One region of the Blautia caccae genome, then DNA from elsewhere that is predicted to be linked to it. Evidence: riboswitches for the same ligand, from Rfam matches in the RefSeq annotation. Region 1 holds a riboswitch; each other region holds the start of a gene.
What was found. Region 1 has a riboswitch for thiamine pyrophosphate ahead of WMO65_RS14400 (thiamine-binding protein). Riboswitches for the same ligand answer to the same signal wherever they lie in the genome.

Region 1 (3,257 bases):
CCGTCTCCAGATCTGCTACCTCTGTGGCAACTCCTGCCCACGCATAGAAAATCCAGATGGCATCCACGGATTTTGATTTCAGCGCGGAGACCTCGTCTGTGACCGTACTTGGGATCAGTTCCACTTTAGAGAAATCCCCGCCGTCTTTTTCCACCACATTCTGCATCATGGCTTTCTCAATGGGGGCATCCCAGGTGGCGTATTTCTTTCCTTCCAGACCTTTGGGGCGCTCCATCCCCTCCCCTTTTCTGGAGATAATGCCGGATGTATTGTGCTGGATCAGGGCTGCTACCGCTGTATTTGGCAGTGCGTTGTCACCTGCCACACCCGGTGCCATGCTGTCCTGGAAAGAGACACCAAACTGGGCTTTTCCCGATGCCACAAGAGCGTCCGCGCCGTCCTCCGGTGGCTGTACAATCTCTACATCCAGTCCCTCCTTCTCAAAATATCCCTTCTCTTTCGCCACGTAAAGACCTGTATGGTTTGTATTGGGGGTCCAGTCCAGCACGAAAGTGATCTTCTCCAAATCTTCGGACCCGCTGTCCTTCTTCCCGCCGTCACTGCTGCTGCCGCACGCCGCCACAGATGTGAGCATACAGGCTGTCAGGACAGCCGCCAGAATCTTCTTTTTCATCCTCCATTGTCCTCTCTGTTCTGTCTTATTTTGCCCGTTCCCAGGGCATGCTTTTTTTCTGCAGAATATCCACCAGCTTCATGAGAAGAAGGCTGATAATGGATATGAGAAAAATAACTGCAAACATTTTGTCAAAGGCAAACGCCTTTTTCACACGTGTCATATACACACCGAGGCCGGAAAAACCGCCCAGCCACTCAGAGATAACCGCTCCCACCACGGAGTAGGAGGCAGATATGCGCAGGCTTGCATAAAACCGGCCCATGGCCCCCGGCATCTTGATATATCGGAAGATCTGAAGCCTGCCGGCCCCCATGCTTCGTAAAAGGTTCATCATATCCTTGTCTGCGGAGCGGAATCCTTCCAAAAGCCCAATGGTGATAGGGAAAAAGGTCACGATCACGATCAGAATGACCTTTGGCAGCATCTCATATCCGAACCACAGCACCAAAAGAGGCGCGATGGCTACGGTAGGCACGGTCTGTGTAATAACGATCAGCGGATAAAACGCCTTGTAAAGCTTGTCAAAGCGGTCCATAAGAACTGCCATGACAAACCCGAAAACCACACCGCAGAAAAGCCCTGCAGCCGCCTCCAAAAGCGTCACCCTAGAATTCTCCATGAGCAGGGGAAATTCACTGATAAACGCCCTCACCACCTGTACCGGCGAGGGCAGCATATACCCCGGGACCAGGCCTGCCATGGAGACAGCCTGCCAGATGACCAGAATGGCGGCCAGGGCTGCAGATGCCCATAGCTTACTGGTGGTGCTTTGTAACTTTTTTCTCAATGGTCAGCACATCTCCTTCTGGCTTATAGGACACTTTAATATAGGCCGCAACAGAAGGTGCGCCTGCACGGACAGCGATGTGCTGGCATTCTTTTACAATATCCATAAGTTCATCATAGTCACCCTCAATGGCTGTCTCAAAAGGCCCTACATAATAGTTCAGCCCCGTACTCTTAATATAGTCAATGACCTCATCGACTATACGGATCAGTTCCTCGTCATTTGCTGTCTCCGGCAGTGTCTGGATTGCTACGCTTGCGTTCATTTTCTTTTCCTCCTTAGAAATTTATCATCGTTTTCTGCCGGGGAATCTGTGCAAAAGAAAAAGCCCCCGACAGGTTTTACCCGAACAGGAGCTGTTTTTCAGAACAAATGCGCACCGGTCTATGGTGCCTCTCTTATGCTCCCTACGCCGGCATTACCCGGATCAGGTTAAGGGTGAAAAACGATTACGGTTTTACTCTCAGCCGGACTTCTCTCCAGCTCCCCTGTTGTCTTCTCAAGTTTACTTCATTGTAAATTGATTGTCAAGTCAATCTCATATATCTTTATCGCCGTACAGCGCAATTTCCTCTTTCTGTCTCTCATCATACTCCCTGCACACGGTCTCTACGTCCGCCCCCTCACAGAGCTCTACGCAGAGTTCCTTGATGGTATTCCAGGTATTAAACGGGAGCGTGAAATCCTGATTGGGAATCTGGCCTCCGGATGCCAGACAGGATACAAACTTCTCAGCCTGGGGCAGCGTGGTGGCCTCATTTCCGCGTGCTGAGGATACCTTCCCCAGCTCCCCTGCAAATGCATTGAGCGTATCTGTGGTACACAGGTTTTCCAGGATGGCAAGCGCCTCGCCAAGATGCTCTGTATTGGGATTGACAGCCAGCCTCTGGTCCGCACCCACAACACAGACGGGACCTTCCTTCAGCACCGGCAGCGCGGTCATCTCGGCTGCAAACGGGTAGTCCCTGGCAAACGCTGCCGCGCGGCAGAGAGAACTGATAAACGCGCATTTTCCCTCAGCGAAAAAGGCGGCCTCCTCGTCACTGCCCGGCAGTGTCTCCAAGGAGCGTTCCACATCCAGATATTCCCTGTCGATCATGGTCTGCAGAAAAGCAAAGCCGTCCCGCATATAGGTACTGACAGGCGTTTCCCCCTTTGCAAGAGCGGCAGTAAGCGCCTCACTCTCAGGATTCTGATACAGCGGCCCCAGTCCCGCACACATGGCAGGAACACTCAGTCCAAAATCCTTATTGGCCCCGTAGGGAAGGATGCCGTTCTGCTTTAATACATCACAGACGTTCCAGAACTCGTCCAGTGTCTCCGGAATCTCCAGCTGATACTGATGGAGCATATCCACATTCCAGATCAGGCCAAAACCGGTATAGGACAGAGGGACAGAAAACACCTTCCCCTTATATGTACTCTGCCGGAGGGCATCCTCAGAAAGGCTGCTGATACAGTCAAGACCGGATAAATCATAGATAAAACCTTTCTGGTCAAACTCCAGCACATCCTCCGCCGGTATGATATACAGGTCATCCGCCTGTCCGCTTTCCATGCGCTTCAGCAGAAGTTCCCGGTAAGAAAGCCCTTCCTCTGCATAGAAATCCGCGAAATCACTGTACAGGATAATATTGCCCTTTGTTTTTGGATTGATCACATCAGAACAGCACTTATTTATAATCTCTGATATGTTTTCCCCCTGGGTAAAGAGGGTGATCACAACATCCGGCTCATTTTTATCAATGTATACTTCCGGCTCTTCCTTCTCTCCGGAACAGCCGCTGCATAAAAGCATACATGCAAGTGCCGCTGCCGTTAACCTTCTATATC
Region 2 (3,257 bases), on a different contig from region 1:
CAGATGGCGGGAATCCTCATGGGAAATCCCCATATCCTTCTGCTGGATGAGCCGTCCAATGACATTGATATCAGGACTTTGGAGTGGATGGAACAGTTTATGAACAGCAGTCATATTCCCATCCTCTATATCTCCCATGATGAGACATTGATCGAGCGCACAGCCAATGTCATCATTCATCTGGAGCAGATCAACAGAAAGACAAAGCCCAGGTACACGGTGGCAAAGATGGACTACAAAACGTATATGGAAAACAGGGCAAGAGGGCTCACCAATCAGGAACGCATCGCAAGAAAAGAGCGGGAGGAAGCTGAAAAACAGGAGGAACGGTTCCGCAGGATCCAGCAGAAAGTGGAGAGTGACCAGAGAAATATCAGCCGGCAGAATCCTCACGGAGGCAAGCTTTTGAAAAAGAAAATGCATGCGGTAAAAGCCATGGAACGCCGGTATCAGAGGGAGGCGGAGGACAGGACGGAGATACCCGAGACAGAGGATGCTATTTTTATCCGTTTTCAAAAGGGCACCTCCATTCCAAACGGTAAGACAGTGCTGGAGTATTCTCTCGACAGACTCGCGGTTGGAGACAGGCTGCTCTCAACACAGATTCATCTGACTGTAAAAGGACCGGAAAAAATCTGCATTACCGGGGCAAACGGTACGGGAAAGACAACACTGCTTAAAAAAATTGCTGCAACCATGGAGGGGCGTACCGATATCCGGGCCGCTTATATGCCGCAGAACTATGAGGAAAAAATGGACGGCAGCAGGACGCCGCCGGAATTTCTTGAGAAGACGGGTGACAAAGAAGAAATCAGCAGGATACGCACCTATCTGGGCAGTATGAAATACACGGCGGATGAGATGGACCACTGCATCTCCCAGCTTTCCGGCGGACAGAAGGCAAAGCTGTTCTTTCTGAAAATGAGCCTGGACGGCAGCAATGTGCTCCTTCTGGATGAGCCGACCAGAAACTTTTCACCGCTCTCCGGGCCGGTCATCCGAAAACTGCTGGCTGATTTTGAGGGGGCAGTCATCAGTATCTCCCATGACAGGAAATATATGGAGGAGGTGTGCGATACCATCTATGAACTCACAGACAGAGGGCTGGAGAAGAAATGAGGATAGACAGGGAGTATTTGACAGATACAGGCAGGTGTGGTATTCTTATAGTCAGTTAATTCATCAGGGGAGTCTGTAGCGGCAGGCTGAGAGGAAGTAATCAACTTCGACCCTTTAACCTGATATGGGTAATGCCAGCGTAGGGAGAGAAGGACGATTCCGGGAGACGTGTTGGCGTCTCCCTTTTTGTGTTCGGCGGCCCTGTCAGGATGCAGAGAGGAGAACAGAAATGCTGGGAGAAATACTGGAAAATGTCAGAGAAAGATCGCCTCTGATTCAGAACATCACCAATTATGTAACTGCAAATGACTGCGCCAATATTACATTGGCCTGCGGCGCTTCCCCGACGATGTCGGACGGGGAGGAGGAAGCAGAGGAAATGGGGCGTCTCTGCGACGGCTTAAATATCAATATGGGAACTCTCCATCCGCGCTCTGTAAAAGCCATGCTTCTGGCCGGAAAAAGTGCTGCGGGTTTTGGCCGCCCCATTGTGCTTGACCCTGTGGGAGCCGGCGCATCCACATACCGCCGGGAGACAGCAGAAGAGCTGCTCAGGGAGATTCCATTTACTGCCATCCGGGGAAATATATCTGAGATCAAGACCATTTCCGGAGGCAGAAGCAGCTCCAAAGGTGTGGATGCCGACGCAGCGGATGCTGTGACAGAGGAGAATCTGGAAAAGACCATAGCGCTGGCCAGAGACTTTTCAGGAAGGACAGGAGCTGTGATCGCCATAAGCGGCGCAGTGGATATTGTGACAGATACAAAAAACACATACATAATCAGAAACGGGCATCCCGTCATGGCAAAGATCACTGGCTGCGGATGTATGTTAAGCTCCCTCACCGCAGCCTATCTGGCTGCCAATCCTGACAGAAAGCTGGAGGCCGTGGCTGCTGCTGTCATCACCATGGGCCTGTGCGGGGAGAAGGCATATGAGAAAATGGCAGAGGAGAACAGCGGCAACGCAGGCTGCAGGAATCACCTGATCGATGAAGTATATAAACTGACCGGCCGGGAGCTGGAGAGAGGAGCAAAATATGAATTGCGTTGAGAAGAGAGAGTTGGTGAGGCGTGCCCTGCTTTTGTATGCCATTACGGACCGGTCCTGGGTGGGGGAAATGACACTTTACGAACAGGTTAAGGCGTCCCTGGACGGAGGTATCACGCTTCTGCAGCTCAGGGAAAAGGATATGCCGGATGATGAGTTCCTGCGCGAGGCAAAGGACATGAAGGCGCTGGCGGCCAGCTACCGCGTGCCCTTTATTATCAATGACAATGTGGGTATTGCGCTGGCTGTGGACGCGGACGGGGTACATGTGGGACAAAGCGATATGGAGGCGGGAAGCGCCAGGGAAAAACTGGGCCCTGACAAGATCATAGGCGTCTCTGCAAGAACCGTGGAGCAGGCTTTGCAGGCTGAAAAAATGGGCGCGGATTATCTGGGAGTCGGCGCGGTATTTTCTACCTCTACAAAAGAGGATGCAGATGTGATATCCCGGGAAACACTGCAGGAAATCTGCCGGGCTGTATCCATTCCCGTTGTGGCTATCGGAGGGATCAAGAAAGAGAATTTGATGCAGCTTGCCGGAAGCGGTGCCGCCGGAGTGTCTGTCATATCCGGTATCTACGGACAGCCGGATATCAGAAAAGCCTGTGAGGAGCTGCTGGCTCTGGCGAAGGAGATGACAGAAAAATGAGAGAAATAAAAGGGGCTGTCTTCGATGCGGACGGTACGCTGTTCGACTCTATGGGGCTGTGGGACCGGGCAGGGGAAATCTATCTGAGGCGGAAAGGAATCAGACCCGGGGAGGATACGAAGGAGCAGCTGGAGACCATGACCATGGAGGAATCCGCAGAGTATTTCCGCAGCAGTTACGGGATCCGCCTGGAACGCGATGAGATCATTGACGAATTCAACAGGATGATATATGACTGTTATGAAAAAGTGATTCGGATAAAACCGGGCGTTCTGCAGGTACTGGAGGATTTAAAGAGCCGTAATGTCAGAATGTGCATTGCCACATCTACGGACAGACCTCTGATCGAGGCAGCTCTTAAAAATAATGGGATTGATGGATATTTTACCGGCCTTCTCACCTGTACAGAGGCCGGAGCAGGCAAAAGAAATCCGCGCA
Region 3 (3,257 bases), on a different contig from region 1:
AGCGGAACCGGAATATACCACCTATGATTACGAAAACTACCGTTACTATGCCGGAAGCGTCATGCAGCAGGGAAACATTTACCCCAGAGAATACGCCCGCGGCTTCTATGAAGGCCAGAAAGCAGCCGGCCAGGAGGACGTTCTGAACCTGGTGCGCTGTGCATGGGCAGGAAGCCAGCAGTACGGTGCCCTGATCTGGTCCGGCGATATCCACTCCACCTATCAGGATTTCCGCAACCAGATCGTGGCCGGCCTGCAGATGGGGCTCTCCGGAATCCCCTGGTGGACAACAGATATCGGCGGCTTCCACGGCGGCAACATTTATGACAAGGACTTCCAGGAACTGCTGATCCGCTGGTTCCAGTTCGGCGCCTTCTGCCCTGTTATGCGCCTTCACGGCAACCGCCTCCCGCGCACACCGCTCTACAAAGCAGACGGAGAGGAGACTGAGGGAACCGGCGCAGACAATGAGATTTGGAGTTATGGGGAAGAAAATTACCAGATCATGAAGAAATTCATTGAGATCCGTGAAATGATGCGGGATTATACCAGAAGCCTTATGGCTGAGGCACACGAGACAGGCGCTCCGGTTATGCGTACCATGTTCTATGAATTCCCGGAGGATTTAAACACCTGGGAACTGGATACCCAGTACATGTACGGCCCGGACATTCTGGCGGCTCCTATTGTGGAACCCCACGCCTTCAGGCGGAAGGTCTATCTGCCTGAGGGCAGCACCTGGACCAATGCCCATACAGGTGAAATTCTGGAAGGCGGACAGTGGATCGAAGCGGAAGCTTCCATGGATACCCTTCCTGTATTTCTGCGGGATGGCAGACAGGAATATCTGATCAAAAATATATAATATAAAATTCAGTGTTGACAATTTTCTCCAGCCGCTATATGATTATGGCAGGAAAAATACCTGAAAACAATTGAATACGCAAGGGGAGCTGACGCGTCGGCTGAGAGGAAATACGAACGGATTTCGACCCTGAGAACCTGATACGGATAATGCCGGCGTAGGAAGCGAACCAGAAGTTTATGTAATATTTGGTGCACCCCATCAGGGGTGCATTTTTTTCACCTCTTCTATCTCCTTCCGGGCATTTCCGTGTCACACAGAAAGGAGATTTACATGCAGTACACAACACAGATGGACGCTGCCAGAAAAGGCATTATCACAAAAGAGATGGAATCGGCAGCCAAAAAAGAACAGATGGATGTCAGAGAACTCATGGCTCTCATGGCCAAAGGCCAGGTCATCATTCCCTGCAACAAAAAACACACCTCTCTGGAGCCAAACGCCATTGGTTCCATGCTCAGAACGAAGATCAATGTAAATCTGGGCATTTCCAGGGACTGCAAAGACATGGACATGGAAATTGAAAAAGTCAACAACGCGGTAAAAATGGGTGCTGAATCTATTATGGATCTGAGCTCCTACGGGGATACCCGCACCTTCCGCAGACGCCTGACAAAAGAATGCCCTGCCATCATCGGAACCGTCCCCATCTATGACGCTGTAGTCTACTATCACAAACCCCTGAAAGAGATCACTTCCCGGCAGTGGCTTGACATTGTCCGCATGCACGCCGAGGACGGGGTGGACTTCATGACCATCCACTGCGGCATCAACAAAGAGACTGCCGGAAAATTCAAACGAAACAAACGTCTGACCAATATCGTTTCCCGCGGGGGCTCCATTATCTTTGCCTGGATGGAAATGACAGGCCAGGAAAACCCCTTCTACGAACATTATGATGAGATTCTGGATATCTGCCGGGAATACGACATTACCATGAGCCTTGGAGACGCCTGCCGCCCCGGATGCATTCAGGATGCCTCTGATATTTCCCAGATCGAGGAGCTGATCACTCTGGGTGAGCTGACAAAACGCGCCTGGGAAAAGGATGTACAGGTTATGGTGGAAGGCCCCGGACACATGCCCCTTGACCAGATTGAGGCCAATATGAAGATTCAGCAGACACTCTGTCAGGGTGCCCCCTTCTATGTGCTGGGTCCCCTGGTGACAGACATTGCCCCTGGATACGACCACATTACCGCTGCCATCGGCGGTGCCATTGCAGCCACCTACGGCGCTTCCTTCCTGTGCTATGTGACCCCGGCGGAACACCTGCGTCTGCCCAATCTGGAGGACGTAAAGGAAGGTATTATCGCTTCCCGCATCGCAGCACATGCCGCAGATATTGCTAAAGGTGTAAAAGGCGCTGCCGACTGGGACAATAAAATGAGTACAGCCCGCAAGAAACTGGACTGGGAAGAAATGTTCCGTCTCTGTCTGGACCCGGAAAAAGCCGGGCGCTACCGGGCAGAGGCAAAGCCTGAAAAGGAGGACACCTGCAGCATGTGCGGTAATTTCTGCGCAGTCAGGAACATGAACCGTATCCTGGAAGGTGAGATTGTCAGCATCTATGACGAATGATAAAAGCAGCACTGCAAATACGAAGACCTGTTAAGCAGTCACACAGCACATACATAAAGAGGTATATCAAATGATAACAATCAACGGAAATGCCATTCAGCTTACTGCCCCCTGTACAGTGGAAACCCTCCTAGTGGAACGGGGTTATTCCCTGCAGCGCATCGCTGTGGAGAGAAACGGTGATATTCTTTCCAAAAACCGTTACGCTGACACCATCGTTCAGGATGGAGATACCTATGAGATTGTCAGCTTTGTAGGAGGCGGCTGATTTGGAAGAAAGACATACGATCCTGTCCAAAGACGAAATCGAGGAAGTTCTTATAGAACGCCATACCCTCCCCATACACCGGAAACTCCGGAATGCCGGTGCCGCCATTGCCGGCCTCGGCGGTCTGGGCTCCCATGTGGCTGTAATGCTGGCGCGTACCGGCATCGGAAGTCTTCACCTGATCGATTTTGACCGGGTGGAGCCCAGCAATTTGAACCGGCAGATTTACAGGATGAAGCATTTAGGCAGGTATAAAACAGAAGCGCTGAAAGAAGAGATCTCAGAGATCAACCCTTACATCTCAGTCCGCACCGACACAGTTAAGGTAACAGAGAACAATATAGACCGCCTGTTTAGGGATGACAAGATCATCTGTGAAGCATTTGACCGGGCAGAAAATAAGGCCATGCTGGTCAACTATCTGCTGGAACACCGTCCGGATACTTTCATTGTATCCGGTTCGGGCATGGCCGGCTATGGGAGCAGCAACTCCATACATACAGAAAAGAGGATGAAAAACCTGTATCTCTGCGGGGACGGCAC

Region 2: it holds a riboswitch for thiamine pyrophosphate, as region 1 does, so the genes downstream of both, thiM (hydroxyethylthiazole kinase) here and WMO65_RS14400 (thiamine-binding protein) in region 1, are expected to answer to the same signal.
Region 3: it holds a riboswitch for thiamine pyrophosphate, as region 1 does, so the genes downstream of both, thiC (phosphomethylpyrimidine synthase ThiC) here and WMO65_RS14400 (thiamine-binding protein) in region 1, are expected to answer to the same signal.

Annotation. Positions count from the first base shown of each region.
Region 1 is NZ_JBBMFP010000012.1:63,232-66,488, forward strand. Features, by position in the region: gene WMO65_RS14390 (ABC transporter substrate-binding protein) at 1-634, opposite strand, end outside; gene WMO65_RS14395 (ABC transporter permease) at 660-1,424, opposite strand; gene WMO65_RS14400 (thiamine-binding protein) at 1,393-1,689, opposite strand; TPP riboswitch at 1,812-1,924, opposite strand; gene WMO65_RS14405 (ABC transporter substrate-binding protein) at 1,963-3,257, opposite strand, start outside; gene WMO65_RS14410 (hybrid sensor histidine kinase/response regulator) at 3,251-3,257, opposite strand, start outside.
Region 2 is NZ_JBBMFP010000009.1:134,180-137,436, reverse strand. Features, by position in the region: gene WMO65_RS11910 (ATP-binding cassette domain-containing protein) at 1-1,119, shown strand, start outside; TPP riboswitch at 1,175-1,282, shown strand; gene thiM (hydroxyethylthiazole kinase) at 1,349-2,173, shown strand; gene thiE (thiamine phosphate synthase) at 2,160-2,819, shown strand; gene WMO65_RS11895 (HAD family hydrolase) at 2,816-3,257, shown strand, end outside.
Region 3 is NZ_JBBMFP010000008.1:209,336-212,592, forward strand. Features, by position in the region: gene WMO65_RS11085 (glycoside hydrolase family 31 protein) at 1-865, shown strand, start outside; TPP riboswitch at 937-1,045, shown strand; gene thiC (phosphomethylpyrimidine synthase ThiC) at 1,139-2,446, shown strand; gene thiS (sulfur carrier protein ThiS) at 2,517-2,714, shown strand; gene thiF (sulfur carrier protein ThiS adenylyltransferase ThiF) at 2,716-3,257, shown strand, end outside.